Lichenibacterium dinghuense: one gene and its partners. The main gene of each other region encodes a partner of the protein of the gene in region 2 in a complex. Links are inferred from orthologs where the notes say so. Each region holds a gene or a part of one and is shown on either strand. Other genes may lie near its edges.

Region 1 (3,064 bases), 3.8 Mb from region 2 along the record:
GGACGTCGAGGTCGCGGCGGTCGGCGCCGTCGAGCCCGGCGAGCTTGGCGGGGTCGAGGTCGGTCGCGACCACGCGGGCGCCCTCGGCCAGGAAGGCCTCCGCCGTGGCGCGCCCGATGCCCTGGCCGGCGGCCGTCACCACGGCGATCTTGCCCGCCAAACGTCCCGCCATCGCGGCCTCCCCCGAGCCAGTTGTGCGGACGGGCGTAGGAGGGGGTGGCGCGGTTGTCAAACGGCGGGCGCCCTTCTCCCGCGAGGGGAGAAGGGTGCCGATTCCTCCCACCCTTGCGCCCGCCCGCGATCCCTGCCACATAGGCGCCGGGAGGTTGGCGAAGGGCGTTTCACCCGCCAACCGGGTCAGATCCGGAAGGAAGCAGCCCTAACGGGACCGAGCGGGTTTTCGTCCAATCTCCTACCTCGCCGACCTTGAGGCTTCGCTTCGGCCGGCCCCGTCCCCATATCGGAAATCAGGTCGTTCGCTCCTGCGAAGGGGATCCGCTTGTCGCTCGACAACAACTACCGCGTCCTCGCCCGCAAGTACCGCCCGACCCATTTCGACGACCTGATCGGCCAGGAAGCGCTGGTCCGCACCCTGTCGAACGCCTTCGACCTCAGCCGCATCCACCAGGCCTACCTCTTGTCCGGCGTGCGAGGCGTCGGCAAGACCACGACGGCGCGCATCATGGCCCGGGCGCTGAACTACCACCGCGCCGCCGGCGACGGCGCCCCCCTCATCGACGCGCCGACGATCCGCATGCCCGGCCTCGGCACACACTGCCAGGCCATCATCGAGTCGCGCCACGTCGACGTGGTGGAGATGGACGCCGCGTCGCACACCGGCATCGACGACGTGCGCGAGCTGATCGAGGGCTCGCGCTACCGCCCCGTGATGGCGCGGACCAAGGTCTACATCATCGACGAGGTCCACATGCTGTCCAAGGCGGCCTTCAACGGCCTCCTGAAGACGCTCGAAGAGCCGCCGGACCACGTCAAGTTCCTGTTCGCCACCACCGAGGTCGACAAGGTTCCGGTGACGGTGCGCTCGCGCTGCCAGCGCTTCGACCTACGCCGCGTCGAGGCCGACGTGATGATGGCGCACCTCAGGTCCATCTGCACCCGCGAGGGCGTCGAGATCGACGACGAGGCGCTGGTGGTCATCGCCCGCGCGGCCGAGGGCTCGGTGCGCGACGCGCTGTCGCTGCTCGACCAGGCCATCGCGCACGGCGCCGCCCACGCCACGACGGGCCGTCCCCACGTCGGGGCCGACGGCGTGCGGGCCATGCTGGGCCTCGCCGACCGGGCGCGCATCATCGACCTGTTCGAGGCCGTGATGGGCGGGCGCCTGCCCGAGGCCATGACGGGCCTGAAGCACCTCCACGACAGCGGCGCCGACCCCGGCCACGTCGTGTCCGACCTCGCCGACTTCGTGCACCTCGTGACGCGCCTCAAGCTCGTGCCGGACGCCGCCAAGGACCCGGCCCTGACCGAGCAGGAGCGGGTGCGCGGCGGCGCCTTCGCGCAAGCGCTGTCGCTGCCGGTGCTCACCCGCACGTGGCAGCTCCTCGTCAAGGGCCTCGCCGACGTCAAGGACGCGCCGCGGCCCATCCAGGCCGCCGACATGGTGCTGGTGCGCCTCGCCTGCGCGGCCGACCTGCCGACCCCCGACGAGGTGATCAAACGGCTGGTGTCCATGCCGGCCGGCGACGGCGCGCCGCTCCTGCCGCCCCCCGGCGGCGGGGGAGGGGCGCGCCTGCCGGCCCTGGGCGGCGGCGGCTCGGCCGCGGCCATTGCGGTGGGCTCGCCCCTGCGCCACGCGCCGGCCGTGCAGGGCGCGCCGATGGCCTCGGCCCGGACCGCGGCCGCGCCGCAATCCTCCTTGCGGCTCGATGCCTTCACGGACGTCGTGGCCCTGGCCCAGGCGCGGCGCGACATCCAGCTCAAGCTCGCGCTGGAGCGCGACGTGCGCCTCGTGCGCTTCGAGGACGGCCACATCGAGTTCGAGCTCGCGCCCGAAGGCTCGCGCGACACCGCCGCCAACCTGTCCCGCCGCCTCGCCGAATGGACCGGCGTGCGCTGGATGGTGTCGGTGGTGTCGGGCGGCGGCGCCCCCACGATCCGGGAGGAGGCCGACGCCAAGGCGCGCAGCGAGAAGGACGACGTCGCCGCCGACCCCACCGTGCGGCTGCTGCTCGACACCTTTCCGGGCGCCGAGATCGTGGCCGTGCGCTCGCTGATCGAGCCGCCGGCGCCCGCGCCGGTCGCGGTCGCGGCGCTGGATGAGCCCGACGCCGATATCGGCTATGCCGAAGACGAGTACACCGACGACGACCTTTGAGGAGGGACGACAGATGGCCGACATCATGGGCCTGATGAAGAAGGCGCAGGAGATGCAGGGACGCATCGCCGACATCCAGAAGGAGCTGGAGGCGATGGAGGTGGAGGGCGCCGCGGGCGGCGGCCTCGTGCGGGTGACGCTCACCGGCAAGGGCGCGCTGAAGGGCGTGGCGATCGACGACTCTCTCCTCAAGGCGGACGAGAAGGAGATACTCGAGGACCTCCTCGTCGCGGCCCACGCCGACGCGCGCACCAAGGCGGACCGCGCCGCCGAGGAGAAGATGAAGGGCGCCACCGCCGGCCTGCCGCTGCCGCCCGGCTTCAAGCTGCCGTTCTAGGCCCCTACGAGAAGCCCGCATGCCCGACCGCGTCGTCGGCCCCGAGATCGAGCGGCTGATCCAGCTCCTGGCGCGCCTGCCGGGCTACGGCCCGCGCTCGGCCCGGCGCGCGGCGCTGCACCTGATGCGGCGGCGCGAGGAGCTGCTGAGCCCGCTCGCCGACGCCATGCGGGTCGCCAAGGAGCGCATCGTCACCTGCGAGAGCTGCGGCTCGGTCGACACGCGCTCGCCCTGCTCGATCTGCGGCGACAATCGGCGCGACGCGGCGCAGCTCGTCATCGTCGAGACGGTGGGCGACCTGTGGGCGCTGGAGCGCGCCGGCGTGGTGAAGGGGCGCTACCACGTGCTCGGCGGCACCCTGTCGCCGCTCGACGGCGTCGGCCCCGCCGACC
Region 2 (3,149 bases):
TGCTCGGCCAGGGTCGCCGGCGAGATGACGTTGCCGACGGACTTCGACATCTTCTCGCCCTTGTTGAACAGGAAGCCGTGCACCACGATCCGGCGCGGCAGCGGCAGCCCGGCCGACATCAGGAAGGCGGGCCAGAACACGGCGTGGAAGCGCGAGATGTCCTTGCCGATCACGTGCGCGTCGGCCGGCCAGAATCGTCCGCGCGGGTCCGCGGCGTCCGGGAAGCCGGTCCCGGTCAGGTAGTTGGTCAGCGCGTCGACCCACACGTACATGACGTGCTTCGGGTCGCCCGGCACCGGCACGCCCCAGTCGAAGGCCGTGCGGCTGATCGACAGGTCCTTGAGGCCGCGCGACACGAAGGAGCGGACCTCGTTGAAGTACTTGTCCGGCACGACGAAGTCGGGGTGGGCGGCGTAATGGGCGAGCAGCCGGTCGCCGTAGGCCGACAGGCGGAAGAACCAGCTCTCCTCGGCGACCCACTCGACCGGCGTGCCCGTGGGCGCGAGGCGCGTGCCGTCCGGCCCGTCGACGAGGTCGGCCTCGTCGTGGAAGGCCTCGTCGCGGACCGAGTACCAGCCCTCGTAGCTCGACAGGTAGACGTCGCCGCGCGCCTCCATGCGCCGCCAGATCTCCTGCGCGGCCGCGCGGTGGCGCGGCTCGGTGGTGCGCACAACGTCGTCGGCCTCGGTGCCGAGCAGCCGGTTCATGGCGAGGAACTGCGCGGCCGTGCGGTCGGCGAGCCCCTGAGGCGTCAGGCCCTCGCGCGCGGCCGTCTGCTGCATCTTCTGCCCGTGCTCGTCCATGCCGGACAGGCTCAGCACGTCGAAGCCGTCGAGCCGCTTGAACCGCGCGAAAGCGTCCTGGGCGATGCGCTCGTAGGCGTGGCCGATGTGCGGGGCGCCGTTGGCGTAGGGGATGGCGGAGGAGATGCAGTAGGTCGGGCGCGGGGCCATGAAGCCTCTTCTTGGGATCAAAGCGCGCGCGTCGCCTGGGCGAGATCCGCGAAGGTCGAGAACAGAAAGGTCTTCTTGTCGAGGTTGAGCGCCAGCGTGTCGCGCGCGGAGCGGCGCACTTTCTCCCATACCTCGGCCAGGGGTGCAAGGCGGCGCGGCTCGGTCGCGCCGGCCCCGAGCCGGCCGTGGAGCCAGTCGAGGATCGCGCCGGTCAGCACCGCGAAGTCGTCCTCGTCCGAGCCGACCTTGTCGGCGAGGCGGTGCAGCCCGGCCCAGTCGACCTCTGGCAGGCGCGCGAGCAGGCGCGCCGTCTCGCGGTCGAGGATCAGCCGCTCGCCGCCGAGATAGGGCAGGGCGCCCGAGACCGAGCCGCCGGCCCGGCGCAGGGCCTCGTCGAGCGCGGCGGGCTCGGTCTCCGACCAGGGCCGCCCCAGCGCGCGGAGCGCCGCCGCGGCGTCCGCGGGCGCGAGCGGGTCGAGGGCGAGCTTGCGGCAGCGCGAGCGCAGCGTCGGCAGCGCCTGGGCGGGATGGTGCGCCAGCAGCAGGAACAGCGAGCGCGAGGGCGGCTCCTCAATCAGCTTGAGGAGCGCGTTGGCGCTGTTGGTGTTGAGGTCCTCGGCCGTGTCGATGATGCAGATGCGGTAGCCCCCTGCCCGGCTCGCCTGCTGGAACAGGCCGGACATGCGGCGCACCTCGTCGACGCGGATCTCCGAGAAGAATTTCCCGGTCTTGTCGTTCCAGGCGCGCCGCAGCACCGCGACGTCGCCCGGCGCGCCGCCGGCGACCCGCCGCGCCGCGGGATGGTCAGGCGGCACCGACAGGTCGGCGGCGGCGCGGACCGCGTCGTCGTCCGGGTCCGGGTGGGCCATGAGGAAGCGGGCGAACCGCCAGGCCAGCGTCGCCTTGCCGGTGCCCGGCGCGCCGCCGATCAGCCAGGCGTGGTGGAGCCGCCCGGCCCGATAGGCGTCGAGGAGCTCGCGCTCGGCCCGCGCCTGGCCGAACAGCACCGCCGTCTCGCGCGGGTGCGGTGCGCCCTCGGCGCGGTCGCTCTCGGGCGCGGCCTCGCCCTCCCTCACGGCCGCGTCCCCTGCCCGGCCCGCCGCAGCGCGGGAAAGCGCGCCCGCACGATGAGCCACAGCGTGTCGGCCACGGCGTCGGCCTCGCCCGACGCGTCGACCACGAGGCAGCGCTCCGGCTCCTGCTCGGCATTCGCCAGGAAGGCGCGGCGCAGGCCCTCGTGGAATCCCTCCGCCTCGCGCTCGAACCGGTCCGCCGCGGCGCCGCCGCGCCGCGACCGGGCGCGCGCGAGGCCGGTCGCGACGTCGAGGTCGAGCACCAGCGTCAGGTCCGGCACCGTGGCGCCGACGGCGACGCGCTCGAGCCCGGCGAGCAGCGCCGGGTCGACGCCCTCCAGCGCGCCCTGGTAGACGCGCGTCGAATCGATGAAGCGGTCGCAGACCACGAAGGCGCCGCGCGCGAGGGCCGGCCGGATCGTCGCGTCGAGGTGGTCGATGCGGGCGGCGGCGAACATCAGCGCCTCCGCGACCGGGCCGAGCGGCTTGATCGCGCCCGACAGGAGCGCGTCGCGGATCGCTTCCGCGCGGGGCGAGCCGCCGGGCTCGCGGGTCGCCACCGCGTCGAGGCCGAGCGCGGCGATGCGGTCCACGAGGCGGCGCGCCTGGGTCGACTTGCCGGTGCCCTCCCCGCCTTCGAGCGTGATGAAACTGCCCTGCCCCGCCGTCACGGCGCCTTGCTCCCCTTCGCGGCATCCGCCGTCGGTCCCACCCTCGCGGCCTCGGCCGCCTGGGCCGGCGGGCGCCCGAAGTTGCGGCGGATCAGCGTCGCGCCGAGCTCCCAGCCGGCGTCGAGGGCGCGGCGCGGCAGCGAGCCCACGCCGACGGCCGAGGCCGTCTTCAGCGGCACCGTGAGCACGTCCGAACCGTCGCGGGTCACGTGCAGCTCCGCCACCAAGGCGCCCGCGGCGACCGGCGCCTGCAGGGGCCCGCTGTAGGTGATGCGGCCCGCCAGCGCGTCGCCGGAGCCGCGCGGCACCAGCAGCTTGACCGGACCGGCGGCGACGAGCGGCACCGAGGACGCGTCGCCGCCGAACACCTTGGCGCTGCCCACCGGCTCGCCGGCGGCGTAGAGCTCGCGCGCCTCGAAATTGCGGAAGCCCCAGCTCAGCAGCTTGAAGCT
Region 3 (2,945 bases), 4.1 Mb from region 2 along the record:
GGCCGTGCGTGTCGTTGACGGGTTTGAACCGGTCGAGGTCGAGGAGCACGAGGCCGAAGGCGCCGTCGGCCCGCGCCTCCGCCGCCATGCGCCCGCCCTGCGCCTCGAAGCTGCGTCGGTTGGCGAGCTCCGTCAGGCTGTCGGTGGCGGCCTCGGCCGCCAGGGCCTCGTGGCGGAGCTTCTGGTCGGTGATGTCCACCACCACGCCCACGATGTTCTCGGGCCGGCCGGCCTCGTCCCGCGTGAGCCGCCGCTGGCACGACATCCACCGCAGGCGGCCGTCGGCGGTCCGCACGCGGTATTCGGCCGACAGGGCGTCCGCTTCGCCGCGCACCAGGGCGCCGAAGTCGGTCGCCCCCTGGTCCTCCGGCAGCACGAAGGCGGCGTAGCCGGGCCCGTCGAGCGGCCCCGCCCCGTCGCCGGCCACGAGGCGGCTCAGCTGGGGCGACGTGCTGAAGCGGTGGCTGGCGATGGTGTAGTGCCAGAAGCCGCCTTCCAGCAGGTCCATGGCGAGCGCGATGCGCTGGTCCACCTCGCGGGCGAGGCGCTCGGCGTCCTTGCGCGGCGTGATGTCGACGCCGAGGCCTACCAGCAGCGCGACCCGGCCGTCTCCAGGGTCGAGCACCGGCGTCACGGTGGTGTGCCACCAGCGGCCGCCGCCGGGGGCGTCGTAGAAGCTCTCGAAGTCGACCGACACCCGCTCGGCGACGCAGCGGCGGTAGTGGCCGAGCACGGCCGCAGCGTAGTCCGCCGACAGCAGGCTGTCCGGGGTCTGGCCCACGAAGGCCGACGGGGCGACGCCGATCACGTCGGCGAGGCGGCCGTTGATGGACGCATAGGTGAAGACGTCGCCCGCCACCGCCACCGTGAAGGCCGGGGCGCCGATCAGCTCGACATCGATCATGCCGTCTCCGCATGGTAGGCGGGTCGCCTCCGAGGCGCTGATCGTGCCGAGGTCCGGTTAAGGAAGTCGTATCCGGCGCTGCGGCGGGCGGGTCACACCCGCATCGGCATCAGCACGTAGAGCGCGGGGGCGCCCTCGCGGTCCTGGACCAGGGTGGGCGAGCCGGGGTCGGCGAGCTTGAGGAAGGCCGTGTCGCTGTCGAGCTGCGCCGTGATGTCGAGCAGGTAGCGGGCGTTGAAGCCGATATCGAGCGGGCTCGCGTCGTATTCGACGTCGAGTTCCTCGGTGGCGGAGCCCGAGTCGGGGTTGTTGACGCTGAGGACCAGCTTGCCGTCGCTGAGGGCCAGCTTCACGGCGCGGCCGCGCTCGGCCGAGATGGTGGACACGCGGTCCACCGCGGCCGCGAAGGCGCTCTTCGGCACCACCAGCATCTTGTCGTTGCCGGCCGGGATCACGCGGCCGTAGTCCGGGAAGGTGCCGTCGATCAGCTTGGTGGTCAGCACCACGGCGCCGAGCGTCAGGCGGATCTTGGTGGCCGACATCTCCACCGTCACGTCGCTGGCCGGATCCTCGATCAGCTTCTGGATCTCGGCCACGGCCTTGCGCGGCACGATCACGCCGGGGATGCCGGCGGAGCCCTGCGGCGCCGGCATCTCGACCCGCGCGAGCCGGTGGCCGTCCGTCGACACCACGCGCAGCACGGTCTCGCCGTCGCGCTCCATCGTGTGGAGGTAGACGCCGTTGAGGTAGTAGCGCGTTTCCTCGGTCGAGATGGCGAAGGACGTCTTGTCGATCAGGTGCTTCAGCTGCCCGGCCGGCAGGGCGAAGCGGTGGCTCATCTCGCCGGCCGCGAGGTCGGGGAAGTCGCTCTCGGGCAGGCACTGGAGCTGGAAGCGGGAGCGGCCGGAGCGCAGCACGAGCTGGCCCGTGTCGCCGCCCATGTCGAGCGTCACCTGCGAGCCGTCCGGCAGCTTGCGCACGATGTCGTGCAGCGTGTGGGCCGGCAGGGTGGTGGCGCCCTCCTGCGCCACGTCGGCGGGCAACTCCTCCGTGACTTCGAGGTCGAGGTCGGTCGCCTTCAGGCGCAGCGTGCCGGCCCCGGCCCGCACCAAGACGTTGCTCAGGATCGGGATGGTGGTCCGGCGCTCGACGACGCGCTGCACGTGCCCCAGCGCCTTCAGGAGGGCCGCGCGCTCGAGAGTGACTTTCATGACGGGACCCGATCCTCGACGTGACGTGCCGAAGCCCGCGGCGTGGGCCGGGACTCGGGAAAGCGGAACCTTCGGCGGGAAACCGTGAAGGGCGGAGACTTTTGCGCGGCACGGCGGATTGCGCAAGCGGTGGCGCGCCGGCGGGGCGGGAAAGCGTGGAGCCCGGCGCCGCGCCGTGCTAGCCAGCCCGGCATGAGCCGTGCCTTCTCCCTCCTCACCGTCTGCGGGCTCGACGAGCTCGAATCGCACGCCGAGCGCGGCGTCACCCACGCCCTGTCGATCGTCGACCCCGGCCGCGAGGACCACCCGGCCTTCGCGCGCTACGGCGCCCCGCGGCGCCTGACGCTGTATTTCAACGACGACATCGAGCCCGGCCCCGGCCTCGTGCTGCCGGAGCGGGCGGACGTGGACGCCATCCTGATGTGGGGCCGCGAAGCCTTCGCGGCCGCCCCGGGGGGCGGCGAGGGGGACGGCCACCTCCTGGTCCACTGCCACATGGGCATCTCGCGCTCCACCGCCGCCATGACGATGCTGCTGGCCCAGGCGCATCCCGAGCAGGGCGAGGCGGAGATCGCGGAGCGCGTGCACGCCATCCGGCCGATCGCCTGGCCCAACCTGCGCATGATCGAGATGGCGGACGACGCGCTCGGCCGCGCGGGGCGGCTCGTCGCGGCCGCGGCGACGCTCTACGCCGGCAACCTCGCCCGCCGTCCCGACCTCGCCGAGGTGATGACGCGGATCAACCGCGCCCGCGAGGTCGAGCTCGGCCGCGCGGTCCTGGCCGCGGCGGCGTGAGGGCGCGGCCGTGGGGCTGCTCGCCGTCGCCTGCG

What was found.
Region 1: the proteins of L7N97_RS27050 (region 2) and L7N97_RS08870 are in contact, whole or in part, in a cryo-EM structure (PDB 8GIZ), measured with the Escherichia coli proteins. The link is inferred for Lichenibacterium dinghuense from one-to-one orthologs.
Region 3: the proteins of L7N97_RS27050 (region 2) and dnaN are in contact, whole or in part, in a cryo-EM structure (PDB 8GIZ), measured with the Escherichia coli proteins. The link is inferred for Lichenibacterium dinghuense from one-to-one orthologs.

Annotation. Positions count from the first base shown.
Region 1 is NZ_JAJLMN010000001.1:1,833,873-1,836,936, reverse strand. Bases 1-2,914 are described here. They hold L7N97_RS08870 (DNA polymerase III subunit gamma/tau), read left to right. Parts: upstream 1-493; coding sequence 494-2,335; downstream 2,336-2,914. Other genes in these bases: recR (recombination mediator RecR), read left to right, coding at 2,692-2,914; L7N97_RS08865 (YbaB/EbfC family nucleoid-associated protein), read left to right, coding at 2,349-2,672; L7N97_RS08880 (SDR family oxidoreductase), read right to left, coding at 1-172. In the rest of the region: more of recR, read left to right, coding at 2,915-3,064. UniProt on the Escherichia coli protein: Part of the beta sliding clamp loading complex, which hydrolyzes ATP to load the beta clamp onto primed DNA to form the DNA replication pre-initiation complex.
Region 2 is NZ_JAJLMN010000001.1:5,621,453-5,624,601, reverse strand. The notes cover bases 1-2,999. They hold L7N97_RS27050 (DNA polymerase III subunit delta'), read right to left. Parts: upstream 2,030-2,999; coding sequence 971-2,029; downstream 1-970. Other genes in these bases: L7N97_RS27040 (D-alanyl-D-alanine carboxypeptidase family protein), read right to left, coding at 2,694-2,999; tmk (dTMP kinase), read right to left, coding at 2,026-2,697; metG (methionine--tRNA ligase), read right to left, coding at 1-953. Outside these bases: more of L7N97_RS27040, read right to left, coding at 3,000-3,149. UniProt on the Escherichia coli protein: Part of the beta sliding clamp loading complex, which hydrolyzes ATP to load the beta clamp onto primed DNA to form the DNA replication pre-initiation complex.
Region 3 is NZ_JAJLMN010000001.1:1,531,031-1,533,975, reverse strand. What follows is about bases 57-2,851. They hold dnaN (DNA polymerase III subunit beta), read right to left. Parts: upstream 2,116-2,851; coding sequence 997-2,115; downstream 57-996. Other genes in these bases: L7N97_RS07335 (tyrosine phosphatase family protein), read left to right, coding at 2,308-2,851; L7N97_RS07345 (GGDEF domain-containing protein), read right to left, coding at 57-904. Outside these bases: more of L7N97_RS07345, read right to left, coding at 1-56; more of L7N97_RS07335, read left to right, coding at 2,852-2,910; L7N97_RS07330 (hypothetical protein), read left to right, coding at 2,921-2,945. UniProt on the Escherichia coli protein: Confers DNA tethering and processivity to DNA polymerases and other proteins. Acts as a clamp, forming a ring around DNA (a reaction catalyzed by the clamp-loading complex) which diffuses in an ATP-independent manner freely and bidirectionally along dsDNA.